DNA from 3 places in the Streptomyces sp. NPDC031225 genome. Region 2 is predicted to be linked to each of the others. Evidence: riboswitches for the same ligand, from Rfam matches in the RefSeq annotation. Region 2 holds a riboswitch; each other region holds the start of a gene.
What was found. Region 2 has a riboswitch for cobalamin ahead of ACZ48Z_RS29290 (ABC transporter substrate-binding protein). Riboswitches for the same ligand answer to the same signal wherever they lie in the genome.

Region 1 (9,727 bases), on a different contig from region 2:
CTGGACCGCCAGGATGGCCACGATCACGACCTTGCGGCCGCGGAAGTCGAAGCGGGAGATGGCGAGCGCGGCCAGCGTGCCCACCACGATGCCGATCGCCACGACCGACAGGGACACGATGAGGCTGCGGCCGACCGGGCCCCAGAAGTCGGCGATGTCGAGCGCGCGCCGGAAGTTGTCGAGCGTGAGGCCGGTCGGCAGCAGGCTCGGGTCCGGGTCGATGGCGTCCTTGGCGGGCTTGAACGCCGTGTTCACCATCCAGTAGACGGGGAAGCCGGCGGCGAGGAAGACGAGGAGACCGAGGAGGTTCCAGCCGGACTTCGACCTGCGGGGCGTCCCGGGAGCGAGCGTGCTCATTCGACCTCTCCGATCTTCAGCATCTGGCGCATGTAGACGGCGACCACACCGAGCAGCAGCAGCACGGTGATGAGCGCGATAGCCGAGCCCTGGCCGTAGTCGTTGACCACGAAGGCCCGGTCGTAGGAGTAGGTGGTCAGGAGCTGGAACTCCGCTTCCGGGTGGCCGTTGCGCATGACGAAGACCTGGGGGAAGACGCCCATGTCCCAGATGACCGAGAGGGTCGTGAGCATCACGATGATCGGCTTGAGGATCGGCAGGGTGACGTACCGGAACACGCCCCAGGCGCCCGCGCCGTCCAGCCGGGCCGCCTCCTCCAGTTCGGCCGGGACCTGGGTGAGCCCGGCGCTGAGGGTGATCACGACGAAGGGCACGGCGCCCCAGACCACCAGGAGCATGATCACGGCCAGGCCCTGGGGGCCGCTCGCGAACCAGTTGTGGCCGATCATGTCGACGCCGGGCAGTTTGCTCAGCAGTGCGTTGAGGACGCCGTAGTCCGCGTCGAACAGCCACTTGAAGACGGTGGTGGCGACGATGATCGGCATACCCCAGCTGGCCACCAGTGCGACGTTGACCAGGGTCTTCACCCAGCCGGAGACCCGTTGGAGCAGCAGGGCGACGAGCATGCCGGAGACCATCGTGAAGATCACGCAGCCGGCGGCGAAGACGATGGTCCGTACGACGACCGCCCAGAACTCGCCGTCGTTCAGCACGCCCGTGAAGTTGTCGAAGCCGACCCACTGGGCGGGCAGGAAGCCCCACAGCTGGGACTGGCCGAACTTCTGGAAGGACAGCGTGACCAGGCGGACCAGCGGATAGCCCATGACCAGGGCGAGGACGAGCAGACAGGGGGCGAGCAGCAGCCAGGGAGTGCCGCTGAAGCCGCGCTTTCTGCTCGGCGGCGCGGGCGGGGGCGGCGGCGGTACGGCTGTCGGCGGCGGCGCCTTGGCGGGGGTGGTCGTGTCTGCGGCACTCATCGCGCGCTCCTCAGCGATCCTTCTGGTCGTACGGAAGCGAAGCCCGCACGGGTCGTGCGGAGTCGGGGCCCGCATGGGCCGAACGGGGCCGGGCCCCGCATGGGTGAGACGGGGTCAGGCCCCGCACCGGCCGTACGGGGGTCGGACCCGCATGGCCGTACGGGACTCGAACCCGCACAGGCCGTACGGGAGTCGGACCCGCACAGGTGGGCCGGGGCCGAAGCCCGCACTGGTCGTACGGGGCCCGAAGCCCGCACCGGCCGGGCGGGGACCGAAGCCCGCACTGGCCGTGCGGGGTAGAGGCCCGCACGGGTCGTGCGGAGTCGAAGCCCGCACACGGCGCACGGGGCCGAAGCTCGTGCAGGTGGTCCGGGGGTCGAACCCCGCACGGGGCGGGGCGGGAAGCAGGGCCCCGCACGGGTGACCGCGGGGGTCAGGATCCGCACCACCGGCGCGGAGGTCGGGCCCGCCCGCACCACCGGCACGGGGATCAGGTCCGCACCACCGGCACGGGGATCGGACCCGTACCACCGGCACGGGGATCGGACCCGTACCACCGGCGCCGGGATCGGGACCCGCATCGGCTGTACGGGAAGCAGGGCCCCGTCGGATTCAACGGGGCCCTGCCCTGGGTCACTTGGTGTTGATGACCTTGTCGATCGCCGCGTCGGCATCCTTGGCCGCCGCCTCGATCGACTTCTTGCCCGTGCCGATGCTCTGCAGCATGGTCTGCAGGACCTGCGCCTTCTCGACCTGGCCCCAGCCCGGCGCCATCGGGACGAACCAGTTGGACTCGGCCGCGGTGGCCGGGACCGCGGTCGCCGGGTCGTTCTTCAGGGTGGCGAGGTCGGTCTTGTTGTTGGGCAGGTTGCCCTTGGCGATCAGGCCCTTCTGGCCGGCGGGACCGGTGAAGGCGTTGATCCACTCGGCGGCGACCGCCTGGGCCTTGGACTTGACCGGGACGGCGAGGTCCGAACCGCCCAGGAAGACGGGCATGTTCTTGCCGGACGGGCCGGGCATCACGAAGTTCTCGACGTGGCCGGCGAGCTTGCCGGTCTTGTCGTTCTCCTTCGTCGCGGCGGTCGCGCCCTCCCACGCCGGGGCGAAGATCATGCCGGACTTGCCCTGGCCGTAGACGATGTAGCGGTCGGACTCGTCCTTGGTCTTGTCACCGTGCATGTACTTGTCGATGACGTTCTTGAACTCGGTGAGGCCCTTGATGGACTCGGGCGAGGAGAGGCTGCCCTTCCACTGGCCCCCCGACTCGGTGGCGATGGCGCCGCCGGCGTCGTAGACGAAGGACATGGCCGCGTACCAGTCGCGGGTGGGCTGGTACCAGGCGGAGAACTTGTCGCCCTCCTTCTTCTGGACCTTGTCGAGGGCGGCGGTGAGCTCGGCGTACGTCTTCGGCGTGGACTTGACGCCGGCCGAGGCGAAGAGGTCCCCCCGCCAGTTGGCGACGCGGCCACCGGCGTAGTAGGGCACGCCGTAGGTCTTGCCGTCGTAGGTCACCGAGGCCTTGAGTCCGTCCAGCCAGGCGTCCGAGTTGGTGAACTTGGCGGCGTCGAGGGGGGCGAAGGCGCCCTTGACCATGTAGCCGAGCATCTCGGTGTTGCCCATCTCGACCACGTCGGGGGCCTTGTCGGTGGCGAGGACCGCGTCGAGCTTGGTGTTCTTGTCGGGCCAGCCGTAGTACTCGTGCTTGATCTTGATGCCGGGGTGCTTCTTCACCACCGCGGCGTCCGCGGCCTTGACCAGCGCGGGCCAGTTGTTCTGGGCGTCGACGGTGAGCCAGACGGTCAGCTCCTTGGCGTCCGCGCCGCTGTTGTCCGAACTTCCGCTGTCGCCGCCCCCACACGCGGCGACCGAGACCATCATGCCCGCGACACCGATCGCGAATATCAGCTTGCGCTTCACGCCACCCTCCTCAGGGATGCCCCACACCTCCCGCCCATGGGCCGGGACCTGGACCAATGGTGTAGACCAGTAGGGGGAGCTTGGACCAGACCAGGAAGCCTGTCAAGAGGGTCCGAAACGGCTCTGACCAGCCGTTATGCGAGCTACATAAACAGGAACCTTTAAGTAAGAAGGCAGCGAAAACAGCGGGGCCGGAGTACTCTCGTCCGCTAGACCACTCACCTTCGTGGACTAGACCAAAAGAGGCGGCGACGGTATACAGAAGGGATCACGATGTGACCCGCATCCGGAGCCGGGAAGGCAGACCATGAGCAGCGACGTCAGCAGTGCGGAGACCGAGGGCGGGGCAGGCGTCCGGACCGCGCGTGTGCCCAAGTACTACCGCCTGAAGAAGCACCTGCTCGACATGACGGAGACCCAGTCGCCCGGCACCCCGGTACCGCCCGAGCGCACCCTCGCCGCCGAGTTCGACACCTCCCGCACCACCGTGCGCCAGGCGCTCCAGGAGCTGGTGGTCGAGGGACGCCTGGAGCGCATCCAGGGCAAGGGCACGTTCGTCGCCAAGCCGAAGGTCTCGCAGGCACTGCAACTCACCTCCTACACGGAGGACATGCGCGCGCAGGGTCTCGAACCCACCTCGCAGCTCCTGGACATCGGCTACATCACCGCCGACGACCGTCTCGCCGAGCTCCTCGACATCACGGCCGGCGGCCGGGTGCTGCGCATCGAGCGGCTGCGCATGGCCAACGCCGAGCCGATGGCCATCGAGACGACCCACCTGTCCGCCAAGCGCTTCCCGGCCCTGCGCAGGTCGCTCGTCAAGTACACGTCCCTCTACACGGCGCTCGCCGAGGTCTACGACGTCCACCTCGCCGAGGCCGAGGAGACCATCGAGACCTCCCTGGCCACCCCGCGCGAGGCCGGTCTCCTCGGTACCGACGTGGGCCTGCCGATGCTGATGCTGTCCCGGCACTCGTTCGACAGGAAGGGCGAACCGGTGGAGTGGGTACGGTCGGTGTACCGGGGGGACCGGTACAAGTTCGTGGCGCGGCTGAAGCGACCGCTGGACTGACCGGGCGGACCGGGCGCCCGTTCCCTCCGTGTTTCACAGAATCGACATACCGATACGCGGACGAGGTCTTTCGCTATCGCGACGCCCTCGCCTAGATTGCCTGCGCGTTGCACGGATGATCAGTGAGGGGACGGGAGTCGCGGAATGTCAGATGCGCCTGAAGTGAGACCACCCACGGTGACACCCGTGCGCGTGGTCATCGCCCTGTGCCTCGTCGCCCCGTTCGTGGCGATGCTGTGGGTCGGTTCGTACGCCAAGGTGGACCCCACGTTCATCGGCATCCCGTTCTTCTACTGGTACCAGATGCTGTGGGTGCTGATCTCCACCGCGCTGACCATGACCGCGTACAAGCTGTGGCAGCGTGACCAGCGTGCCCGGCACGGGGGTGCCAAGTGAACGACGGCGTCAACGGCGTGGCACTCGCCGTCTTCATCATCTTCTTCCTGGCCGTCACGGTCATGGGCTTCCTGGCCGCGCGCTGGCGCAAGTCCGAGAACGAACAGAGCCTCGACGAATGGGGCCTGGGCGGCCGGTCGTTCGGCACCTGGGTCACCTGGTTCCTGCTGGGCGGTGACCTCTACACGGCGTACACCTTCGTGGCCGTCCCGGCGGCGATCTACGCGGCGGGCGCGGCCGGCTTCTTCGCGGTGCCGTACACGATCCTGGTGTACCCGCTGATCTTCACCTTCCTGCCCCGCCTGTGGTCGGTCTCCCACAAGCACGGATACGTGACGACCTCGGACTTCGTGCGCGGCCGCTGGGGCTCGAAGGGCCTGTCGCTGGCGGTGGCGGTCACCGGCATCCTGGCGACCATGCCGTACATCGCGCTCCAACTGGTCGGCATCCAGGCCGTGCTGGACGTGATGGGCGTCGGCGGCGGCGAGAACACCAACTGGTTCGTGAAGGACCTCCCGCTGCTGATCGCCTTCGGCGTCCTCGCGGCCTACACGTACTCCTCCGGTCTGCGGGCGCCCGCGCTGATCGCGTTCGTGAAGGACACGCTGATCTACATCGTCATCGCGGTGGCGATCATCTACATCCCGATCAAGCTGGGCGGGTTCGACGACGTCTTCGCCTCGGCGAGCGAGAAGTACACCGCGGCCAAGGTGGGCGGGCTGGTCCCGGCCGAGGCGGGCCAGTGGACGTACGCCACGCTGGCGCTGGGCTCCGCGCTGGCGCTCTTCATGTACCCGCACTCGATCACCGCGACGCTCTCCTCCCGGAGTCGCGAGGTGATCCGCCGCAACACCACGATCCTGCCGCTGTACTCGCTGATGCTGGGCCTGCTCGCCCTGCTGGGCTTCATGGCGATCGCGGCCGGAGTCAAGGTCACCAACCCGCAGTTGGCGATCCCGCAGCTCTTCGAGGACATGTTCCCGGACTGGTTCGCGGGCGTGGCCTTCGCGGCGATCGGCATCGGCGCCCTGGTCCCGGCGGCCATCATGTCCATCGCGGCGGCGAACCTGTTCACCCGCAACATCTACAAGGACTTCATCAAGCCGGACGCCACCCCGGCCCAGGAGACCAAGGTCTCCAAGCTGGTGTCCCTGCTGGTGAAGGTCGGCGCCCTCATCTTCGTCCTGACCATGGACAAGACGGTCGCGATCAACTTCCAGCTGCTGGGCGGCATCTGGATCCTGCAGACCTTCCCGGCCCTGGTCGGCGGCCTGTTCACCCGCTGGTTCCACCGCTGGGCCCTGCTCGCCGGCTGGGCGGTCGGCATGGTCTACGGCACGGCCGCCGCGTACGGGGTCGCCTCGCCGACGCAGAAGCACTTCGGCGGCTCGGCGAAGGAGATCCCGGGCATCGGCGAGATCGGCTACATCGGCCTGACGGCCTTCGTCCTGAACCTCGCCGTCACGGTGGTCCTCACCTTCGTCCTGAAGGCGCTGAAGGCCCCCGACGGCGTCGACGAGACCAGCCCGGAGGACTACACGGCGGACGCGGGCGACCCGGGGGTCCGGACGGAACTCCCGCCCGCGACAGCGGGAACCTCGCACTGACGCCGTAGGCGCGCGGAGAACCGCGAGCCGCCGGGCACCACCACACACGGCGGGCCGCCGCGGAGAACGACCTGCGGCGGCCCGCTTCGTTGTGCGCTCTCCTTCACTCTCCTCACCTGGAAGTTGACGCTCCGAAACGGCCGCGACACAACATCTGGGGGTGTCACCGGAACGCGGCACAAGATGTATGCTCATGCTCGCTGTCGTCGCAGGGGAATCCGGTGCGAATCCGGAACTGTCCCGCAACGGTGTACTCATGCGTGCTTAGGCGCATATGAGAGTCAGTCCGAGGACCTGTCGACAGTACGCCCGGCCACCTGGCCCGGGTGTCATGACGTCCGGGCCTCGTGGAATGGGCCGGTGGACGCGACGCCGTGCGCGCTCGTGTGCTGCCCCCTGCCCTCCGCAAGGCCCCCGTGCCCAGCGAGGGAGAGCCCCACGTGACCATCGCGCCAGCCGACCCGGTTTCAGCGACCACCCCGGTGGACGAGGACGGTCCCGGAGCCGCGTTGCTGCGGACCCTGACCGCGCTGACCGCCGACCTTCCCGACGCCGACCCCGGCCGGGTCGCCGCCGCCGCGCTGCGCGGCCGGTCCGCGCGGGCCGACGCGTCGGAGTTGCGCGAGCTGGCCACCGAGGCGGCGGCCGGCCTCATCTCCGAGGACCCGGCGTACAGCAGGCTGGCCGCCCGGCTGCTGACCGTCTCCATCGCCGCCGAGGCCGCCTCGCAGGGCGTCACCTCGTTCACCGGATCGGTCGCCGTCGGACACCGCGAGGGCCTGATCGCCGACCGGACCGCCGAGTTCGCGCGGGTCCACGCCGAGCGCCTCGACGCCCTGGTCGACACCGAAGCCGACGACCGCTTCGGCTACTTCGGCCTGCGCACCCTCCACAGCCGCTACCTCCTGAGGCACCCGATCACCCGCAAGGTCATCGAGACGCCCCAGCACTTCATGCTCCGGGTGGCCTCAGGTCTCGCCGAGGACGACACTCGCCGCGCGCTGGACGAGGTCGCCGCGCTCTACGCGCTCATGAGCCGCCTCGACTACCTCCCCTCCTCCCCCACCCTCTTCAACTCCGGCACCCGGCACCCCCAGATGTCGTCCTGCTACCTCCTCGACTCCCCGGTCGACGAGCTGGACTCCATCTACGACCGCTACCACCAGGTCGCCCGGCTCTCGAAGCACGCCGGTGGCATCGGGCTGTCGTACTCCCGCATCCGCAGCCGCGGTTCACTGATCCGCGGCACCAACGGGCACTCCAACGGCATCGTCCCGTTCCTGAAGACCCTCGACGCCTCGGTCGCCGCCGTGAACCAGGGCGGCCGGCGCAAGGGCGCGGCCGCGGTCTACCTGGAGACCTGGCACTCCGACATCGAGGAGTTCCTGGAGCTGCGCGACAACACCGGTGAGGACGCCCGCCGTACGCACAACCTGAACCTCGCGCACTGGATCCCGGACGAGTTCATGCGCCGGGTCAACGCCGATGCCCCGTGGTCGCTGTTCTCCCCCGCCGACGTGCCCGAGCTGGTCGACCTGTGGGGCGAGGAGTTCGACGCGGCGTACCGCGCGGCCGAACAAAAGGGGCTCGCGAAGAAGACCATCCCCGCCCGTGACCTCTACGGCCGCATGATGCGCACCCTCGCGCAGACCGGCAACGGCTGGATGACCTTCAAGGACGCCGCCAACCGCACCGCCAACCAGACGGCCACCCCGGGCCATGTCGTCCACTCCTCCAACCTCTGCACGGAGATCCTGGAGGTCACGGACGACGGGGAGACGGCGGTCTGCAACCTGGGGTCCGTGAACCTCGGCGCGTTCGTCGACACGGCGACCGGTGACATCGACTGGGAGCGGCTGGACGCCACCGTCCGCACCGCCGTGACCTTCCTGGACCGGGTCGTCGACATCAACTTCTACCCGACCGAGCAGGCCGGGCGGTCCAACGCCAAGTGGCGTCCCGTCGGCCTCGGTGCGATGGGTCTCCAGGACGTCTTCTTCAAGCTGCGGGTCCCGTTCGACTCGCCCGAGGCCAAGGCTCTGTCGACCCGCATCGCCGAGCGCATCATGCTCGCCGCCTACGAGGCCTCCACCGACCTCGCCGAGCGCAACGGCCCGTTGCCGGCCTGGGAGAAGACCCGTACCGCCCAAGGCGTGCTGCACCCCGACCACTTCCCGGACGCCGAACTGACCTGGCCGGAGCGGTGGGCGGCCCTGCGCGGCCGTATCGCCGCCACCGGACTGCGCAACTCCCTGCTCCTCGCCATCGCGCCCACCGCCACGATCGCCTCGATCGCCGGTGTCTACGAGTGCATCGAGCCGCAGGTCTCCAACCTGTTCAAGCGCGAAACGCTGTCCGGTGAGTTCCTCCAGGTCAACTCGTATCTGGTGCAGGAGCTCAAGGACCTCGGCGTGTGGGACGCCCGCACCCGTGAGGCGCTGCGCGACTCCAACGGTTCGGTGCAGGACTTCGCGTGGATCCCCGAGGACGTACGGGCGTTGTACCGCACGGCGTGGGAGATCCCGCAGCGCGGACTGATCGACATGGCGGCGGCGCGGACCCCGTTCCTCGACCAGTCCCAGTCGCTGAACCTGTTCCTGGAGACGCCGACCATCGGCAAGCTCTCCTCGATGTACGCGTACGCCTGGAAGTCGGGCCTGAAGACGACGTACTACCTGCGCTCGCGCCCGGCGACCCGTATCGCCCGCGCGGCCCAGGCGACCGTCCCCGTCCAGCAGGTCGCCGAGCCCGACGCCGTCGCCTGCTCCCTGGAAAACCCCGAGTCCTGCGAGGCCTGCCAGTAATGACCACCGCACCTGAGAAGACCGAGAAGAACCTTCTCGACCCGGGCTTCGAGCTGACCCTCCGCCCCATGCGCTACCCGGACTTCTACGAGCGCTACCGGGACGCCATCAAGAACACCTGGACCGTCGAGGAGGTCGACCTCCACTCGGACGTCTCCGACCTCGCGAAGCTGTCCGAGGGCGAGCAGCACATGATCGGCCGGCTGGTCGCGTTCTTCGCGACGGGCGACTCGATCGTGGCCAACAACCTGGTGCTGACCCTCTACAAGCACATCAACTCCCCCGAGGCGCGGCTGTATCTGAGTCGCCAGCTCTTCGAGGAGGCCGTCCACGTCCAGTTCTATCTGACGCTCCTGGACACCTACCTCCCCGATCCGCAGGACAGGGCGGCGGCCTTCGACGCCGTCGAGAACATCCCCTCCATCCGCGAGAAGGCCGGGTTCTGCTTCAAGTGGATCAACGAGGTGGAGAAGCTGGAGCGGCTGGAGACCCGGGCCGACCGCCGCCGCTTCCTGCTCAACCTGATCTGCTTCGCCGCGTGCATCGAGGGCCTCTTCTTCTACGGCGCCTTCGCCTACGTCTACTGGTTCCGCAGCC
Region 2 (9,727 bases):
CAGCCGTACTCAGGGAAGTACCCCACCGGAGTCGAGAAGTGACGACTTCTGAAACCAAGACTCTTGGCCAGAGGGTGAAGGAGCTGCGCCGCGCCGCAGGCATGTCGCAGAGTGACCTTGCTGCCGCGATGGGGCGTTCTGAGAGCTGGGTGTCACAGGTCGAGAGAGGCGTACAGCCCGTCGAGCGGCTGTCAGTCCTACAAGCTCTCGCCGATGCACTCAACGTGCCCGTACGCGAACTGCACCTAGATGCTGCACCCGTCGACGATGCGAAACCGGAAGAGCAGACGACGAGCAACGACCTGGATGGTCTGCGGGTAGCTCTCACCGGTCATCCAGCACTCGGTAGCCTCTTCCACCAACCGCCGGCCGAACCGGCGCCATCGCTTGCCGACTTCCATCAGCAAGTGGACGAGGCATGGACCCTCGTGCACGCATCGAGGTATGCGGCGTTGAGCGATCACCTCGCCAAGCTGCTCCCAAGCATCGAGGCCGCGGTGCGCCGCGCACCAGCAGCCGATCGCTCAGAACTCCATGCCCTACGCGCCAAGACGTACCAGGTGGCCGCAGCGAGCTTCACCCGGCAAGATCAGGCGGATGCGGCGTGGGTCGCGGCCGACCGAGCACTGCAAGCGGCTGAGCTTGCGGGCCAACCACTGGAAGTCGTCGCGAGCCTCTTTCGTATGGCCCACGCGTTCATGCGGCAGCAGCACATGGAGCAAGCGGAGCAAGCTGCGAACTCCGCAGCAACCGTCATGGCTCCGAGGGCAGAGGCCTCAACGTGCCCGCCCGAAGAACTGTCGCTGTTCGGCGCAATGAACCTCGTTCTCGCAGTGATCAACGCGAGGGAGGGCAACCGAGGGCGGACCCATGAGTACATCGACCGAGCGCGAGGCATCGCAGCGCGGTTGGGCGGGGACCGCAACGACTTCGACACGGAGTTCGGGCCGACGAACGTCGAGATCCATGCTGTGAGTACGGCAGTGGAGTTGGGAGATGCAGGGCTTGCCCTGGAGGTAGCCCAGCAGGTTGACGCCTCAGGCCTTTCGCCCGAGAGGCAGTCACGTTTCCTGCTTGACGTGGCGCGAGCTCACGCGCAGCGGCGACACGTCGGCGAGGCCACAGCCGCACTCCTGGAGGCCGAAGCTCAGGCGCCCGAGCAGATCCACGATCACCACTTGGCCCGCGAGTTGATCCGCGATTTGATCCAGCTCTCAGACCCTCGCGTCCCCGAATCGCTGCGCACCTTGGCCGAGCGGAGCGCGGTGATCTAGGCCCCCCGGTCTCGCGGTGGAAGTTTCCCTACTTCATCAAGGCTCGCTCCGCTCGCGGCCGTCTTGCTCCGGCCGCGAGCACCAACCGCCCCATGAACTGGGATCTTGCTCCGGTGATGCAGGGCACGCCCACGGGGAACCGCCGCCGCGATCCGGCCTAGGGATGGAAGGCCCAGCAGCACCCGTAGGACCCATAAGGCGCACGAGCACGAGACACCCCATCAAGACCATGAGACCCGAGCCGCCCAACAGAGTCGGGATCGATCCAAGAGGACCGAGGGGCCGCGCACGCGCGGCGGCGCCGGTCGGTCGCCGCCGCGCCGCCTCTATGTCTCCGCCACCGGCCGCGCACCGTCGCCCGCCCGTCGCCACCAGCAGCGGCCAAGAACCCAGCACCGGGCCATGAGGTACAGGGGATTGCCGCACACCAGGCCAACGACGCGTTGGGTTACCGAGGAGGCCGGATCGCGGCGGCGGTTCCCCGCGGTCTACCTCGCTACCGGGGTCGTTGCCGCGTGGCTGGGGCGGTCGGCTCCGCGACTTTAGCCAGCCACTTTGGGGGGAGCCTCGAAGATCATGGCCCCAACGTCGTGCTTTAACGGGCAGGTCCACAGACTGCCCGACGCGCCGGAAGCTTACGGGGCCATGATCACTCCCCCCAAAGCAGCTCCCGGCCAAAGTCGCTACGCCGACCTACGTACGACGACTAGCTCTCGTGAGCCCATTTTGGGCAACGTTTCCGCAAAGAGCTGAAGCCGCGAGTCCGCCCACTGCTACGCTCCGTGACCTGTGGTCAGCGTAGCGACGGAGCGTAGCAGTGGGCGGACTGATGCAGGAGCCCTCATGATCACACTCTGTATCCGCTGCATTCATTCATTCGGCGCAATCCGCTGATCGGTACCTGAATGGCGGCGGCCGGAGGTTGAGGGGCAGAAGGCTGCGGCTAGCCTGCGCACTCTTCGAGGGTTTCGCCAGACGACCGCAGCGTGGCGAAACCCGGCCGATGGTCAGATCGCGTACCAGTTACGGCGTGGAAGACGTTTGCTGGCGTCCAGCGGGCGATGGCATCAAAGGCGGCAGGCAGATAGGTGGCTACGGCAGTTGGGACGTGAAAGCGTCGGACCAACTCGGCGACCTCGGCAGCGCCGAAAGCAGATGTCAGAGTCAGCAGTTCTACACCCACGGCAACGTCGAGCTCGTCCAGGTCCACCATGACCTCGGCAGAGAACTCCACTGTCCGAGCGACAGCCCTGTCACTTAGCGTGACGTATGCGGCGTCCGCGTCGGGGTCCAACTCGACAACGATCGTCGGCTCCTGCTTCATCGACCCTCCCAGGCTACGCTCTTGATCGTCTTGTCTGCTCCAGGGCTACTGTCGGGAACAACCCACACCTTGAGTATGTCACCGTTGAGGCCGGGGCCTCTATATCGGATGCTCGGTTCGGGTGTAGCTAGCCGTTGTACGTAGTTGTGCAGAGCGTTCTCGACATCAGCTCTGGTGACGTTGCGCTGGATCATTCGTCGTTGCGCGTGGCGAGTGTAGGTGAGCCTCATCAGCTGACGTCCTGCGGGGTAGCTCCAGACACCTCCACCTCGAAGGACAGTCCTTGCTGCTCCTCGCCGTCTACCTCGATCCTCCAGTGGTAGACACCAGCTACCGCGATAGGGACTGTGAGATTGATAGCCAGGGGGACTCCAACGAAACCTTCGTGGGGCTTCGCATCGAGAGGGCGAGTCAAGGTTGACTCAAAGCGCAGATGTACGCCCTCAGGAGGTCTCAAACTGACGCCAACGTTGGCTTGTTCCTGCCCCTCTGGGAGCAGCAGGCGAAGGGCCAGCCCCATGGATTGGTAGGTCGGGAGCGTCGATACACGAACGTGATCGAAGCCTGCACCAACGATGGTGAACAAGCCCGCAGCATCCACGCGTGTGTACTCCGCCAACAGCGCGTATTGCAGTCGAGCCAAGGCCATCCTCCAGTCAAGGACCGCAATGATCATGGGACTGAGTTGCTCAGCCGACTGCCCACCCTATGGGGAAACGAAGGGGCAGGGCAGAAGTTCCTCGATCTGACGCGCCTCAGTCTCGTGAGGTGTTAAGCCAGGCATCTCGATCGGTGACCACGAGCTCGTAACGTGCAGTGAGATGGCGCGCACTGATCGAAGAGGCCCGTTACAACACGAGAGGACGTTGACATCAGTGCCTGACATCAACGTCGACAGACAAGGGCAGACAGTGGCGCCTTCGTACGACTATCGTGACAGGCTGGCGACGTGCCTCACCTGGGCCTTCGCCTCTGTTACGAGAACGGGATGATGACGCTGAGCTGACCGCCCCCCTGTCAGCAGCCCGCGAGTATGAGTCGCCGCAACTGGCGCTGGGGGTCAGGCAGGCCTACCGCGTCGATGTGCGTCTCGGCAGCTCGTTGCGCAGCGGCAGGCGAAACGGATCCCGTCTGAAAACCGCAAGGGCAGGTCACGTGAGCTGTGTGGAGAGAACGGCGGCCGTGAGGGGACTCGACGTATTCCGCCTCATAGTGGACTGAATGTGTCTTCATCTCCCCAGTCTGAACCACATATCTCCTTGATCGTTCCGGAGCTTCGCAGCGCCATCAAAAGTCGCGCACTTCTCCGTGGACTATCCGTGGACAAGCCAGACCCGCTTGAGTGACCGCGCGGCTCTGACCAGCCACTCATCGTGAAACTGCCGGGGCCTCCGGAGCCGTGTGCGCAGGTTCGAATCCTGCCGGGGGCACTCCGGGAAAAACTCCCGACCTGCAGAACTACAGGTCGGGAGTTTTTGCGTTCACGCCAAAACGCACACGGCCTGGCGGGTCGTTGCCGTTTAGTCTGGAATCTATTGTTCCGCTTCGAGCGACGGGGGCGAGCCCGGCCGCCGTGGCGGCGTGAAGGCGTAGAGGTCGAGAATGGCGGGCCGAGGAGCAATGCCGGGGCCTCCCGCCCTTACCCACGCGGCGATGTCCTCGGTCGCGTCCAGGTCGTTGACGAGGCCGAGCCAGACAGGTCGGGCGCCGACGGCGCGTGCTTCGGCGGACGGCTGGACGACGATCACGTTGGCCTGGTCGCACACATCGAGGCAGGCAGAGATGCGCACGGGCGCGATCTCGGCGAGGCGGGCGGTCTGTGCTGCGTGATCGACTCCGCTCACCTTCAGGCTGCCGCAGCAGCAGTCCCGGCATACGACGAGCCGACACGGTACGGGCTCAGGCGGGCCGTCTTTCCTCGCCTCTGCGGAGTTCCTGGGCATGACGTGGCGCCTTCCTCTCCTGGTGAGACCCAAGGGGGTGCCGGGTATCAGGTGGGCGGGTTTGACGGCTCAGCGGCGCGGCGCAGGTAGCGGATGACCGGGTGGCCGGGTTCGTGGGTGACGTCTGCGTGGACGCCGTAGACCTCTGCGATGAGCGACGGGGTCAATACGTCAGACGGAGTGCCTTCCGTGACGGCTCGACCGGCCGCGAGTACGAGGAGGCGGTCGCAGTACATCGAGGCGAGGTTGAGGTCGTGCAGGGCGATGACTGTGGTGACGGGCAGGGCCGCGATCAGGTCGAGGAGTTCGAGCTGGTGCTGGATGTCGAGGTGGTTGGTCGGCTCGTCGAGGAGGAGTTCGCGGGGTTCCTGGGCAAGGGCGCGGGCGATCTGGGTGCGCTGGCGTTCGCCGCCGGACAGGGTGTGCCAGGTCTGGTCGGCTCGGTCGGTGAGCCCGGCGCGTTCCAGGGCTTCGGCGACTGCCCGGGTGTCGGTGGCAGAGGTGGCCGACCAGGCGCGGCGGTGGGGTACGCGGCCCAGGGCGACGACGTCACGGACGGTCAGTTCGGTCTGGGTATCTGCATGTTGTCCGACGGTGGCGATGCGGCGGGCGGCGGCGCGGCGGCCCATCCGGGGCAGCGGGCGGCCGTCCAGGGTGACAACCCCGATGGTGGGCGCGAGTACGCCCGCGAGCAGCCGTAGCAGAGTTGACTTGCCGGAGCCGTTGGGGCCGAGCAGTCCGATCGTCTCGCCGGGCTGGGGAGCGAGGGTGACGCCGTCGACGATGAGGCGGCCGTCGGCGTGGCGGCTGACGCGATCGGCGCGAAGGCCGTGGGCGGACAGGCCGCGGTTCGGAGTGGGGCCGTTCATGTCCGCCGCCGCCCTCGGTAGAGGATCGCCACGAATGCCGGTACGCCGATGAGGGACGTCACCACACCCACCGGGACCTCCTGGGGGTCGAGGACAGTACGGGCGAGGGTGTCCACCCACACCAGGAAGACGGCGCCGGTCAGCGCCGTGACCGGCAGCAGGCGGGCGTGGCCGGACCCCGTGAGGGCGCGGGTGGCGTGCGGCAGGACCAGGCCGACGAAGCCGATCGCCCCGGCGCAGCTGACCAGGGCGGCGGTGAGCAGCGCGGTGGCGCAGAGCAGGATCAGCCGGGTGCGGGCCACGTGGACGCCGAGTGATGCCGCGGCCTCCTCGCCGAAGGCGAACGCGTCCAGTGTGCGGGCGTGCCCGAGGCAGATCACCAGGACCGCGGCCAGGACGACGGCGCAGAGCAGCACCTGGCCCCAGTCGGCGCCGGTGAGCGAGCCCAGCAGCCAGAACAACACACCGCGGGTGGTCTCGGCGTCGGCGGAGGTCAGCACGATGAACGAGGTCAGCGCCGAGAACAACTGCATGATGGCAACGCCGGACAGGACGACCCGGTCCGTGCTGCCGCCGAGGGTGTGGCTGAGCAGCAGCACCAGGGCGAAGGAGACCAGCGCGCCGAGGAACGCTCCCGCCGACAGGGACACCACTCCCCCACCCACACCCAGTACCACCACGGCGACCGCTCCCGTGGAGGCGCCGGAGGAGACACCCAGCACGAACGGGTCGGCCAGCGGGTTGCGCAGCAGGGACTGCATGACCGCCCCGCACACCGCGAGTCCGGCCCCGCACACCGCGGCCAGCAGGGTGCGGGGCATCCGCAGGTTCCACACGATCCCGTCCCGAAGCGGCGCCAACGTGCCCTCGCCGAGGCCGAGATGAGAAGCGACGGACGCCCAGACGTCCCCCGTGGAGATGTCGGCCGGCCCGATCGTCACCGCGACGGCGACAGAAGCGAGCAGCGCGGACAGACCCCCGCCGGTCAACAGCAGGGCGCGCAGGCTCACTTGGCGAGTCCGAAGTCGCGCAGTCCGGCGGCGACCTTCTCGATCCCCTCGACCGTGCGGATGGACGGGTTCATCGCCTGCCCGCTGAGCAGGACGTACCGCTTCTTCTTCACGGCGGTCAGGTTGCGGGTGGCGGGGTTGGTCTCCAGGAAACGGATCTTGGCGGCGGCGGTCTCGGCGGTCTGCTGCTTGCGGGTCAGGTCGCCGATGACGATGACGTCGGGGTCGCGGTCGGCGACGGTCTCCCAGCTGATCTGGGGCCATTCGTCGTGGGTGTCGGCGAAGGCGTTCTTCGCGCCGACGGCACGGGTGATGGCACCGGGGGCGCCGCAGCAGCCGGCGAGGTAGGGCGACTGGGAGTTGGCGAACCAGTACATGAGGGAGACACCGGAGGCATCCAGCCCCGAAGTGGCCGTGCGCACCCGCTCCTTCAGCTGGGCGACAACCTTGTCGCCGCGCGCGTCGACGCCGAACGCGCGGGCCAGGTCGCGTATCTCGCCGTACACGGCATCCAGGGTGAGGGGCTTGCTGCGCGATCCGTCGCCGCCGCTGTCGTTGTCCTTGCCCGCCGAGCAGTCAGAGGGCGAGACGTACGTCGGGACGCCCAGCTTCTCGAACTGCTCGCGGGTGGCGACCCCGCCCTTGCCGAGGGTGGAGACGAACGACGCGGTGACGAAGTCGGGTTCGGCGTCCAGGACCTTCTCGAAGGAGGGGTTGTTGTCGGCGAGCCGCGGTACGGACGCGTCGGCCTTCTCCAGCCCCTTCATCACCGGGTCGGTCCAGGTCGCCGTACCTGCCATGCGGTCGGCCAGGCCCAGGGAGAGCAGGATCTCCGTGGTGCCCTGGTTGAGGGAGACGGCCCGCTTCGGGGCCGACTTCAGGGTGACCTTGTGGCCGCAGTTTTCGAGAGTCACCCGGTAGCCGGCGACGGCGGACGGCTCGGCGTCCTCGGTGCCACCTCCGGAGCTGCCGCAGGCCGTGAGCAGCAGGGCGGGAGCGAGCAGAAAGACAGCGGGGCGGAGGGCGGTGCGGAGCATGGGCGTGCCTCAGGGGTCGGGGCTCGTACGCGGAGCCTGGCCTACGGACGTCCCTCCGCACACGGAGCGCGGAGGTGCCAGCAGGTCTTCGGACTCGGGTTCGTCCGGACAGGGCGCCTTCCCGGTCTCCCAGTGGCGTTGTGTGCCCCGCCCGTCCCCCTCACCGCTGCGCGTCAGTTCCGGGTTCGCACCGGATTCCCTGGCCTCGGATGTGGCTCGACTGGCCCGCTGAGGCTATCAAGATCGCCCTATCGTCAGGTCGTGTGATCGGTCACGGGGTATGGGACGAACGTGTTCGCGTTCTCGTCGCTCCGCAGCGCACGGCTCAGGGGCGGTGCGGCGCGCTGGGGGCAGTCGAGGCGTTCCGAGACGCGGCAGCGCAGGACGGACTTGACCTGGTTGGCGGGCCTCACCTCGCGCCGTTCGTTCCTCCCCGACGAGACGTCCGTCGCCCTGCGGACCTGGCCTTGCTCGTGGGGCTTCTTCGACGGGGAGCGTCGCCGTCACTGTCCCCGTCCTGGAGCAGCCTGAGAAGGTCCTGGGAGTCCGTTTCCGCGGCGGCCGGCACGGTGTCCAGGCTTTCCTGTCCCCCGGCGGACGGGTCCTGGTCGTCCGCCGGGGGCGGTGCCGGACGGAGCCGGGCCCCACCACCGGCCGTCGATTCCCCTGTCAACGGTCATGGTGGCGAGTTCGCCGAACTGTACGGGCCGTGGTTCGGTGAACAGGTCGGCGTGGTTCAGGTAGTTGGCCCACACGCGGGTCCAGCCCCGGACGGCTGGGTGCCGGTCCAGGCGTTTGATCCCCGAGAGGAGCCGGTCCGCGTAGGGTTGCTCGGTGTGACCGTCGGTGGTGAAGCAGTAGTCCGGCTCCAGCCGGCAGTACCAGAATCCGCCCTGGCGCCGGAATCGTGTGCACAGCGCGGCGTGGTGGTAGAAGCCGACGCGCTGCGGGTCGGCTTGGAGGCGTGCGGCCCGAACACCGTCCCGGCCCCGTGATCCCGGTCCCTTGCCGGCCTTACGCGGCCCCGGACGCGAGGTCGCCGGAAGTGCATGTGTTGCGCTCCTTGTGCCACGCCAGGTCCGGACAGGAGTCCTGAACGGTCCGGGAGAGCAGGTCAGCGAAGACGTGCTGGGTGTCCAGGTCGTCGCTGTCCGCCCACTTCAAGGTCGCGTGGCGCTCGGGGTCTCCGGTTTCCGTCTCGTCGTGGATCTTCGCGGCACCGGTTGACCATTCGCCTGATCCGATTCACGTGTGACGCGGTGTGCTCGCGGAGGGTTGCTGTTCGCACGTGATTACGAAGTTTGGGTCGTCCTGAATTGGTCAGGCGCCCGGGATGCGCGAACCAGTTCTGACAGCCGGACCTGCCGAACCGTCCGGACTTCAGGAAAGACCCGCAGCCGAGCGTCCGAAGGAGCGGGACGCCTTCTTCGACAACGCCAAGTACCTGGCGATCGTGCTGGTCGCGGTGGGGCATGCGTGGGAGCCGCTGCGGGACGGGAGCCGGGGGGTGTCCGCGCTGTATCTGCTCGTGTACGCCTTTCACATGCCGGCGTTCATCGTCGTGTCCGGGTACTTCTCGCGGAACTTCGACTGGAGTCCGGGACGGCTGCGGCGGTTGGTGACCGGGCTTGTCGTGCCGTATGTGGTGTTCGAGACGGCGTACACGTTCTTCACGCGGTGGACCGACCAGGTGCCGGACCGGCCGGTGAGTCTGCTGGATCCGCTGTATCTGACGTGGTTCCTGGCGGCGTTGTTCGTGTGGCGGCTGACCACTCCGCTGTGGCAGCGGGTACGGCATCCGGTGCCGCTCGCCCTCGTCGTGGCGATGCTCGCCACCCTCACGTCGTCCATCGGTGACGACCTCGACCTTCAGCGGGTCCTGCAGTTCCTGCCGTACTTCGTGCTCGGTCTGTCGCTGCGGCCGGAGCACTTCCGGTTCGTTCGCAGGCGTGCGGTGCGGGTGGTGGCGGTGCCGGTGTTCGCCGGCGCGCTGGTGGCGGCCTACTGGGTCGTGCCGCGGATGAGCGCGGCCTGGCTCTACCACCGGGACAGCGCACAGGAGTTGGGCGGCCCCGCCTGGTCGGGGCCGGTGATGACGCTGGTCGCCTTCGGGTGCTCGCTGGTGCTGGCCGGGTGCTTCTTCGCCCTGGTGCCCGGGCGGCGCACCTGGTTCACCGCGCTGGGCGCGGGCACCCTCTACGGCTATCTCCTGCACGGCTTCCTCGTCCAGGGAGCCCGCTCCTGGGGCTGGTACGGGCCCGCGTGGGTCC
Region 3 (9,727 bases), on a different contig from region 2:
TAGAGGCCGTACACCTTCCAGTCGAGTTCCTCCTGGATCGCGATCATCCTTGATCTGATCGAGGACCAGCGACGCCGGGCCGAGGCGAGAAACTCTTCGGTGATCCGCGTGCTCGTGTCCGAGACCTCCTCCAGTACGTGTCTCGTCCCGGCCGCCAGCCGGTCCAGTTCCCTCGCCTCGTCGACAGGGAACGCGGAGGGAAGCGGCAGGTCGAGGAGTCGGGTGGAGGTGAACTCGTAGATCTTCTCCCAGGCCTCACCGCCGCGGAGCTGGTCGATACGGGGCCCTCCCTTGCTCTGACTCATCTGCTTGAGCCAGAAACACACGGCCGAGCTGTTGAGGGCGCCGAGTAGTTCGAGGTGGGAGCCCTCGGTGTCGCTCGGCGACAGCTTGATCACTGGTGCCGAGTTGAGCGGGACGGCGGAGCCGCGGAGAAGGCTGAAGTGAGGATGTGTGGCCACCCAGGGAAAGACGATGGACCACGGATGCGTGTCCCAGCCGGATGTGACCTGGTGCCAGTCGTACCAGGGGGCGGTCTTTTTCGCGCCCTGCCTCTCGCGCAGCACCGTCCGGTACGGCCACAGGCGCTGGTGATGTCCTGGAAACAGTCGCAGGTCGATGGGCTCCCGAACGTTCTCTGCGCGCGGATGGAACGCCACGAGGGTCGGGGATGCGGACCAGTCGCGTACCTCGGAGCCGGTCAGCACGGGGACGGTGGCGGACTCCTCGGCTCCGCCGCGGCGGAAGGCACGGGCAGTGGCGCAGAAGAGATCGTCAGATCCTGTGTTTGCGGCATATCCGATACGCACGACTCGCTCGCGGAGCCGCCCTCCGGCCTCCATGCGGCGCAGCAGATCTTTGGCCGCTGACGCGGTGAGACTCCAGGGGAAGACGCTCAGCTGCTCGCGCTCCTGAGCGTAGGACTCCGCCCACTGACTCGTGGCCCCGGCCGTGAACGCCAGCTCCCGCAGCGACCGCCAGACGTGCCCCTCGGCGGGCACAACCGGCACCGCGGGCTCGCCTTGACGACCCACGACCATGTGAACGGGTACGCGAGGGTCGGGTACCCGGCTCCGTCCCACGAGGACGGCGGTAGGGGTTCCGTGTCCGGGGATGTACGCCCCGGACGTGTCGATGACGTGGGAGATCTCAACTCTGGCCAGGACACGTTCGATGAGGTTTCGCCCGAATTCCCGCTTCATGAAGGAGTTGGAGGTGAGAAGGCCGACGTGACCCGCCGTCTCGCCCCGCAGTGCGAGATCGAAGGCGAGCTCCGTGAAGGGGACCGACAGCGGATAGGGCCCGCTGCAGCTCTCGTACAGGTCCCGGTAGGCCGTGAACAGTGCCTTGTCCTTGACGGTGATGTAGGGCGGATTCGTCGTCACCACGTGGTAGGAGGCAGGGCGGAGGAGCCCATGGCGAGCGGCGTACTCATCGACGTCGTCCGCCGTGTCGAACCCTGCCGTCATCCTGGCGTGTGGATTCGCCCGGCCGTACAGCAGCGAGTCGCCTGTCGCCACCACCAGTGGCACGTCCGGAACGTCTTCGAGTCGCCGCTCTCCGGTGCTGTCCATGGCGGCCAACAGCAGGCGGAAGCGTGTGACGCTGACCGCGCAGGGGTCGATGTCGCAACCGTGCACGGACCGCAGAGCTCTCGCCGCTCGTTGCCACCGGCTCATCTCCGGCCTGGTCTCGGACCACTGCTGGAACAATCGCTCGTAGGCGTCGAGCAGGAACGCGCCCGAGCCGCAGGCCGGATCGATGACTCGGAAGCCGGACAGTTCCGGCACGCCGGGTGCGTGTTCGGCCAAGGCGGGGTCGATCGTGAGGTCGTGGATCAGGCTGACGACGAAGGACGGGGTGGCGGTCTGGGCGTAAGCCTTCATCGCGCGCTCGTCGATCGCCGAGTACAGATCCGCCAGGAACTCGGTGGAGCGTGCCGTGCCGGTGAAGTCGTGAACGAGGGCACCGTCCGGGGTCCGGCGGCGCCAGAAGGAGAGCAGCGCCTCGCAGGCGTCGTGGCCGGGCCGCATGCGCCACAAGGGGTGGCTGGTCCTGTCGAACACCAACGCCATGGTGGGGTGCGTGCAGAGGCGTTCGACGGCATGGGCGATCAGGTCGCCGGCCGACGCGTGCGGGCGGGCCGCGTAGAAGGCCTCGTCCGCGGCGTCTGCCGTATCCGTGGCGAAGGACAGGTCGAGCAACTCGTTGTCCTCGCAGAACCGGATCATCGCGGTCGCGAGCACCCAGGCCGTCGCGGTCCGGGAAAGCTGCGCGTCCAGCCATGAGTGCCAGGTCGCGGACGTGAGACCGCGAAACCTCGCCGTCTGGTACTCGTCCCGCAGCTTCTCGGTGGCCGGATCGGTGGGAGCGCGCCCGTGCAGGTCCCGCTCGATGTCGACGGTGAGTCGCCGCAGTTCCTCAGCCAGGACATTGAAGGCGGACATTACGCGTCTCCCGATCGGTATTGCAGCTGCCGATTCACTGATCGTGATTCTGTGCTGGAGGTTATCACCCTGAGAGTGTCGTAAAAGCTTGAGAGTGTTGGAGTGTTCCTCTACGCTCCATCCTGGATGTGGCGGACGGGCGACGGAAGGGTGGGCGGCCTGATGGACGGCGGCAGTGGGGGGCTAAGAAAGGTGTGGGTGGCGATCATCCTGCTCGGCGCGCTGTTCGCCGGCGGGGCCGCCGCCCTTCTGTTCTGGGTCGTAGGGCACGGGAGTCAGGTCGAGGGCCGCGTGAAGGGTGCGCTTACGGCGGGAGGGGCGACGTTCCTGGGTGTGGCCACCCTTGGGCTCACGGTGGGGATTTTTCTGGGCGGGTGACTGCCCTTGGAGGGTTAGGGTTACACTCCTTAGAGGTGTGGTTCTAACAAAGGGGTTGCTGGTGCAGCGTCGAACGGGGCCGGGTAAGCCCTCGCGCGTTTTCGACCGGGGTGCCGAGTGGGACGGGCTCACCGCCTTCATGAGCCGCCCCCTGCCGTATGCCATGCTCGGGATCGTCAGCGGCAGGCGGCGCATGGGCAAGACTTATCTCCTGCGGGCACTCGTCGAGCAGTGCGGCGGCTTCTACTTCGGGGCCACGGCCGGGACGGAGGCGGAGTCCCTGCGGCAGTTCAGTTCGGCTCTGGCGGAACACGTGGGCTCGCCCGCGCCTTTCGCCTTCTCCACTTGGCACGACGCGATCTCGTATCTCTTCGGTCTCGCCGCGCCAGGCCGGGGGGAAGGTCCGTTCCTGGCGGTCATCGACGAGTTTCCCTACCTGGTGAAGGTCTCACCGGAGCTTCCCTCGCTCATCCAGCGAGAGATCGACCGCTGCCAGGTGGAGGAGAGCCGCATGCGGATGCTCCTGTGCGGCTCGGCGATGTCCGTCATGGGCGGGCTGCTGGCCAGTACCGCACCCCTGCGCGGACGGGCTCAGCTGGAACTCGTTGTCCGTCCCTTCGGCTACCGGGCCGCCGCGGACTTCTGGGGAGTCGCCGCCGAACCGGCGCTCGCGGCCAGACTGCATGCCGTGGTCGGGGGCACACCGGCGTACCGGCGTCAGTTCCTGGCGGACGACGTTCCCGCACATCTCGGTGACTTCGACGACTGGCTCTGCCGAACCGTCCTCTCACCGTTCAGCCCGCTCTTCCGGGAGGCGCGCTACCTGCTCGCCGAGGAGACGGACATCCGGGACACCGCGCTCTACCACTCGGTTCTCGCAGCTGTGGCACAGGGCAATACGACGCGCGGGGGCATCGCCGGTTACATCGGCCGCAAGTCCGTCGACATCTCCCATCCGCTCAACGTCCTCGAGGACAGTCACCTCCTCGTGCGGGAGGCGGACATCTTCAGGGCCGGCAAGTCGCAGTACCGCATCACCGAACCACTGATCAACTTCTACGAAGCCGTCATGCGTCCCGCCTGGACGCGGTTGGAGAGCGGCCAGGCCGCGGAGGTGTGGGCCCGGTCGGCCGAGCGGTTCGCGGCTCAGGTGGCGGGCCCGCACTTCGAGGCCGTGTGCCGGGACTACGTACTCGGGCCGGGACGATCTCTGCTCGGCACGTCCCTGGGGGCGGTCGGAAGCGGAGTGGTGACCGACCCGAGGGCACGCCGGCAGATCGAGATCGACGTGGCTGCGGTCGAACCGGGATCCGGCGGGGCCAAGCCATCGGTCGCTCTGCTCGGGGAGGCGAAGTGGGGGACCACCATGGGGCTGAACCACCTTGAACGGCTTGTCCGGGCCCGGGACGTCCTTGCCGAGCGGGGGATGGACACCACGCGGTGCGGGTTGGCGTGCTTCAGCGCTGCGGGTTTCAGTGACGCCCTGCGGGCCGAAGCCGAACGAGGTGGAATCCTGCTGATCGGCCTCGACGAACTGTACGGCCGAGCGATGCCGGCAGCCGTTCTGCCCTAGCCGGCCGCCGGCCAGGGTCCTGTCGCCGCACCGGCCGAATGCTCAAGCAACCGGCTGGGGCGGGACGGACTCGCTCCTTGTGGCAGACGTCGCCTGCCGCTAGTGGGTGTCGGCGGGCCGTACCGTCCACCGCTGCTCCACCTTCGCGAGCCGCCAGTAGGTGATCGCCGCCGCCCACACCACCACGAACAGGCCGACGATGACGTAACCGACGTTGTCGAGGTCGATGTCGGCTATCCAGGTGGTGAGGTCGTCGGTGAGGTCGAACTTGTCGTGCAGGACGCCGACCAGCTCGATCGTGCCGATGAAGAACGCGACGGCGATGGACAGCCCGGTGATGGCGAGGTTGTAGAAGACCTTGCGCACCGGGTTGGAGAACGCCCACTGGTAGGCGAAGTTCATGAACGTGCCGTCGAGGGTGTCGAACAGGCTCATGCCGGCGGCGAACAGCAGCGGCAGGCACAGGATCGCGTACCAGGGCAGCCCGGCCGCCGCGCCCGACCCGGCCATCACCATCAAGGTCACTTCGGTGGCCGTGTCGAAGCCGAGCCCGAACAGAAAGCCCAGCGGGTACATCTGGCCGGGCCGGGTGATGGACTTGGTGAGGCGTCCGAGGATGCGGTTCATGAACCCGCGCGAGTCGAGATGCTGCTCCAGCTCCTTCTCGTCGTACGTCCCCGCCCGCATCGCCCGGAAGACCTTCAGGATGCCCAGCAGGGCGACCAGGTTGAGGGCGGCGATGAGGTAGAGGAACGAACCGGAGACCGTCGTACCGAGAAATCCCAGCACCTGGTGGGTGCTTGAGCCCTCGTTCATGACCTTGCCGGCCAGCTGGGTGCCGCCGGCGATCAGCGCGGCGAGCAGGACCACGACACTGGAGTGCCCGAGCGCGAACCAGAACCCCCCGGACACCGGCCGCTTGCCGTCGGCCATCAGCTTGCGGGTGGTGTTGTCGATCGCGGCGATGTGGTCGGCGTCGAAGGCGTGCCGCATGCCGAGGGTGTAGGCGGTGATGCCGAGCCCGATACCGAAGGCCTTGTCGCCCACCTCGTAGTGCTCCGGGACGACGAGCAGGAACAGGATGCCGAAGGCGACGACGTGCAGGGCGGCGATCGCGACCATCAGGCCGACCGTCTTGACGGTGTCCTCGCGGCGCCAGCGGAAGGAGGCGGCGGCGCTCTCGGGCAGGGCAGGGTCGGTCATACGGTGGTCACTCCAGCACCTCGTGGATGAACGCGTGAGCTGCCGTGGCCGGTCTCCTGGCTTACGGGTCGTGCGTTTCCCTGCCCGCCTTCCCGGCCTCGTGCTGACGACCAGTGGCTGTCCCGCGAGGGACGTGGGAGGGAAACTCCCCGATCACAGTGGCGAGGGCCGCGCCGGTATGGACCCCTGAGGGGTCGTCACCGGCTTCCCGAGCACCACGGCCCGACCACGGTAGGGGTGCGCGGCGTCTCCTGCATAGCTGCATACCTGCGCAGGTATGGAAGATCACACCGGCCGCCTGCGAGGATGACCCCCATGCATCTCGTCCCGGCGGACCGAGCGGACCGCCGCACCATCGACGGACACCGGGTGTGCGACGCCATCGCCGCGATCGGTGACCCCGGCCATGTCCGCGCATGGTCGGACCGTTTCGCCCTCCTCGCCGACCCCAACCGCCTCTCCCTCCTCCTCGCCCTGCACCGGACCGGCCCCCTCGCGGTCTCCGACCTCGCGATCGCCACGGGCATGAACGACCCCGCCGTGTCCCAGGCCCTGCGGCTGCTGCGGGCGGCGGGCGTGGTGGCGGGGGAGAAGGAGGGGCGGGTGGTGCGGTACTCGGTGGTGGACGAGGGAGTGCGGGGGCTGTTGAAGCAGGTGCCGTGAGCCTGAACCGGCGATCAGGGCCGTTCGCTGGAAGCCGGCGGCCGAGCCGCTGAACAGCCTTGCTCCGCCACGGAGTTACCCCACCTCGACGACTTTGCCATCCCTTTACAACCTGCTCCTCCGCCGGCTCGTCTCTCCGCACGTTCCGTCACTCAGCCGCCCGGCCGGCCCGAACACCGGGCCGGGCCACTTTCCGGGCGGACCGACGAAAGAGAGCGATTCCATGCGCCGTACCGTGCGCCGTACCGTCCTCAGCGCCGTGGCACTCGCGGCCACCGCCGTACTGGCGGGCACCGCGCCCGCGTTCGCCGACGGCACGAGCCCGTCCTCGGCCCCCACCACCGCGCCGACCGAGGCTACCGCCGCGCCGACCGAGGCACCGGCCGACGAGGCCAGTTCGGTGCCCAGCGTGGCCCCCACGACCGACGCCGGGGCCTCCCCGTCCCAGGTCGCCGAGGTTCCGAACGGCGCGCCCGACACCGGGGTGACGCAGACGTCGACGGACTCCGGAACGCCGGGAGCGCTGATCGGCGGCGGTGCTGCCGCCGCGTTCGCCGTGGCCGGCGCCGCGGTGATCGTCGTACGCCGTCGGCGGGCGACCGGAGCGTGACCCTGCTCTCCAGGCGTGCGTTCGGCACCGGGGCCACGGCTGCCGCGGCCTCGCTGCTCGTGGGCTGCTCCTCCGACGCCGGGGGCGTACGGACGACGGGGACCGCGGCTCCCGACCCCGCCGCGTCGCAGCAGTCAGCGGGCAAGCACACCGCCGCGAAGTCCGTCCGCGCGGTGGGCCGTTCGGCCCCCGTCCGGCTCAGAGTCCCCGCCATCGGCGTCGACACCCCGGTCATGCGGCTGGGGTTGGCGTCCGACGGTACGGTGCAGGTCCCTCCGATCAGCGACCACGACCAGGCCGGCTGGTACGAGCACTCACCGACGCCCGGCCAGACCGGCCCGTCGGTGATCCTCGGCCATGTCACGGTCGGCGCGTACGGGGACGGCGTCTTCCGCGGCCTGTCGCGGCTGCGCCGGGGCGAGAAGATCGTGGCGCGCCTGGAGAACGGCACGCAGACGGAGTTCACGGTCACCTCCGTGCGGACGGTGGCCAAGGCCGACTTCCCGACGGACGACGTCTACGGGAACGTGAGCCGGCCGGAGCTGCGGCTCATCACGTGCGGCGGCCCCAAGGACGAGGACGGCTACCTCGACAATGTGATCGTCTTCGCCGCGCTCACGTCGTCCACGACACCGTGAGCACGCTGGAACACGAAGGACGGCGGGCCGCCGGAACGTACGCCGGCGGCCCGCCGTCCTCCCCCACGAGTGCCACGCCGGTGGCAACAGGCACATGGAGAGCGTTGAAACGGTCCCGCGAGAAAGAGGCGGCAGCGTCCGAGCTGTTCGCCGCTCTCTACCCGCGCCTGGCCGGCTGGTGCCGCCGCCTTGTGGACGACGACGAGACGGCCCACGAGATCGCCTCGGAGGCGTTCACGCGCCTGTGGGCCCGCTGGACCTCGGTGGAGGAGCCGCGCGGCTTCCTCTATGTGACGGCGGCGAACATCGTCCGGGACCACTGGCGCAAAATGGAGCGCGAGCGAAAGGCGATGCGGCGCGCGACCACGGAAGCGGCTCTGCGCCCGCACACGGAGGCGTCGGACCCGTCCGTACGTCTCCTCGTCCAGTCGCTGCCGGAACGGCTGCGGGTGCCGATCCTCCTCCACTACTACGCTGACATGCCCATTCGGGAAGTGTCCGCGCTGACCGAACGCAAGGAAGGAACCATCAAGGCCGACCTCCACGCGGCCCGTGAACTACTCCGTGCCCACCTGAGGAAAAGTCTTGACCACACGCTTTGACGACGACGAAGTCCCGGAATTCGACCCCTCCGCCGCGGACCACGACCCCGACGACCCTCTCCTGATCCTTCTCGGACCCGCGTCCGCCCCCGCCTACCTGGGCGCTCCCCCGGGTCGCTACGAGGAGATCCGCCGCACCGCGACCCGCCGTCGCCGCACCCGCGTGGCGGCCGGAGTGGGCGTGGCCTGCGCCGTCGCCGCCGTCATCGTCCTGCCCCTCAACCTGACGACGGCGCAGAGCCCCCGCTCCCCGACGGTCCCCCAGGCCCCGCCCCCCGCGAGCAGCCCGGTGACACCCCCCGTCGACCGCTCGCCGTCACCGTCCCCCGCCACCCCGCAGCCGTCCGAACCCGCCACCCGCGACCCCGCCGGCCCCGACGACGTTCCCTCCGGGACGTCCCTCGCCCCGAGCCGAATGCCCCGCACCACGGCCGGCGTGACATCGGCGCCCACGCCCTCGGCTACGACAGGGGCGACTGCGGCGGACGTCGAGCCGTCGGCGAGCGTGGCGCAGGACAGCAGCATGGCGCCGTAGTGGCCGGGCCAAAGAAAGCAGCGTCAAAGAACAAGGTGGGCAGGACGTCAAAGCCGATCCCGAGCGCAACAGTCTGTCTGTGTCCGTTGAGACCGCGACAGCGTTTCGGGCCGATCGAGCGGCAAATCCCCGCTCGACCGGCCCGAAACCATATGCAGATGTGGCTCAGCAGCCAGTGGCGTTGTAATTCCAGAACGCGGCCCGGGTCTGCGGTCCGGCGATCCCGTCGGGGGTTCCGGCGTTGTAGCCGACGTTGTTCAGGAACTTCTGGAGCGCTGTGATCGTGTTGGGCCCGACGGCTCCGTCGACGGTACCGGCGTTGTAGCCCCAGGCGTTGAGCAGCCGCTGTGCTGCCTTCCAGCTGTTGGTGCCCAGCTGTCCGTCCTCGGTGCCGGCGTTGAAGCCCCAGGCGTTCAGGCAGCTCTGCCAGTTCTTGGCCCGGGCCGTGTCCAGGCCGAGGTTGTTCACCGCGAGGACGGAGACGCGCGCGCTGCCGGCCGTGGACTGGGTGGCCTGCTGAGGAGCTGCCACGCTCGCACTCGCACCCGCGAGACCTCCGGCTGCAATGCCGACGACGGCACTCGCGGTAACGAGAGCCCTGGCCAGAGAAGATCGCATTGTTCTCTCTTTCCTATCGACAATGAGGAAGTGACGCGAACGACCGCGCCGGCCGTCCGCACCGACCCGAGCGTGCCAGGAGCACACACTCAAAATCTCGCGAAAATACGCCCCACTTTTTCGTATGACCAAATCCCGGCCATATTTCAGGCGTCTTCTGCGGTGGGATTCCGCCAGGGGTTCTGTGAATTCCGGCCGATACGGTCGTCGGCGCGATCGGGTACGCCCGGGTGACGGCCCGGCGCCGGAACGGGACGCGTTCCGGCGCCTCATCACTCGGGTGGCCGTCGCTCAGGCCGGCAGGAGGCCGTGGCTGTCGGCGAGGACGGCTTGTTCCGCGGGGGTGGCCGAGGCGCGCCATTCCGGGGCCAGGGCGGCGTACGTGGTGACGTCGTGCCACTGGCCCTGGGTGTGGAACAGCTGCCGCAGGGTGGCCTCGGGGTGCAGGCCGGCGGCGAGC

Region 1: it holds a riboswitch for cobalamin, as region 2 does, so the genes downstream of both, ACZ48Z_RS30185 (ribonucleoside-diphosphate reductase subunit alpha) here and ACZ48Z_RS29290 (ABC transporter substrate-binding protein) in region 2, are expected to answer to the same signal.
Region 3: it holds a riboswitch for cobalamin, as region 2 does, so the genes downstream of both, nicT (Nickel transporter NicT) here and ACZ48Z_RS29290 (ABC transporter substrate-binding protein) in region 2, are expected to answer to the same signal.

What each region holds. Positions count from the first base shown of each region.
Region 1 is NZ_JBVIHJ010000020.1:29,297-39,023, forward strand. It holds gene ACZ48Z_RS30155 (carbohydrate ABC transporter permease) at 1-357, opposite strand, end outside; gene ACZ48Z_RS30160 (carbohydrate ABC transporter permease) at 354-1,334, opposite strand; gene ACZ48Z_RS30165 (extracellular solute-binding protein) at 1,968-3,251, opposite strand; gene ACZ48Z_RS30170 (GntR family transcriptional regulator) at 3,559-4,323, shown strand; gene ACZ48Z_RS30175 (DUF3311 domain-containing protein) at 4,468-4,719, shown strand; gene mctP (monocarboxylate uptake permease MctP) at 4,716-6,326, shown strand; cobalamin riboswitch at 6,514-6,642, shown strand; gene ACZ48Z_RS30185 (ribonucleoside-diphosphate reductase subunit alpha) at 6,767-9,130, shown strand; gene ACZ48Z_RS30190 (ribonucleotide-diphosphate reductase subunit beta) at 9,130-9,727, shown strand, end outside.
Region 2 is NZ_JBVIHJ010000019.1:44,672-54,398, reverse strand. It holds gene ACZ48Z_RS29330 (putative quinol monooxygenase) at 1-42, shown strand, start outside; gene ACZ48Z_RS29325 (helix-turn-helix domain-containing protein) at 39-1,274, shown strand; gene ACZ48Z_RS29320 (DUF2283 domain-containing protein) at 2,218-2,598, opposite strand; gene ACZ48Z_RS29315 (DUF4258 domain-containing protein) at 2,595-2,828, opposite strand; gene ACZ48Z_RS29310 (DUF6941 family protein) at 2,828-3,274, opposite strand; gene ACZ48Z_RS29305 ((2Fe-2S) ferredoxin domain-containing protein) at 4,131-4,541, opposite strand; gene ACZ48Z_RS29300 (ABC transporter ATP-binding protein) at 4,589-5,410, opposite strand; gene ACZ48Z_RS29295 (FecCD family ABC transporter permease) at 5,407-6,420, opposite strand; gene ACZ48Z_RS29290 (ABC transporter substrate-binding protein) at 6,417-7,457, opposite strand; cobalamin riboswitch at 7,520-7,697, opposite strand; gene ACZ48Z_RS29285 (short-chain fatty acyl-CoA regulator family protein) at 7,712-7,870, opposite strand; gene ACZ48Z_RS29280 (acyltransferase family protein) at 8,791-9,727, shown strand, end outside.
Region 3 is NZ_JBVIHJ010000013.1:144,302-154,028, forward strand. It holds gene pglX (BREX-2 system adenine-specific DNA-methyltransferase PglX) at 1-2,447, opposite strand, end outside; gene ACZ48Z_RS23035 (hypothetical protein) at 2,646-2,825, shown strand; gene ACZ48Z_RS23040 (ATP-binding protein) at 2,965-4,398, shown strand; gene nicT (Nickel transporter NicT) at 4,498-5,601, opposite strand; cobalamin riboswitch at 5,631-5,836, opposite strand; gene ACZ48Z_RS23050 (ArsR/SmtB family transcription factor) at 5,917-6,264, shown strand; gene ACZ48Z_RS23055 (sortase-dependent protein) at 6,500-6,874, shown strand; gene ACZ48Z_RS23060 (class F sortase) at 6,877-7,512, shown strand; gene ACZ48Z_RS23065 (RNA polymerase sigma factor) at 7,617-8,114, shown strand; gene ACZ48Z_RS23070 (hypothetical protein) at 8,098-8,649, shown strand; gene ACZ48Z_RS23075 (peptidoglycan-binding domain-containing protein) at 8,815-9,180, opposite strand; gene ACZ48Z_RS23080 (GNAT family N-acetyltransferase) at 9,559-9,727, opposite strand, start outside.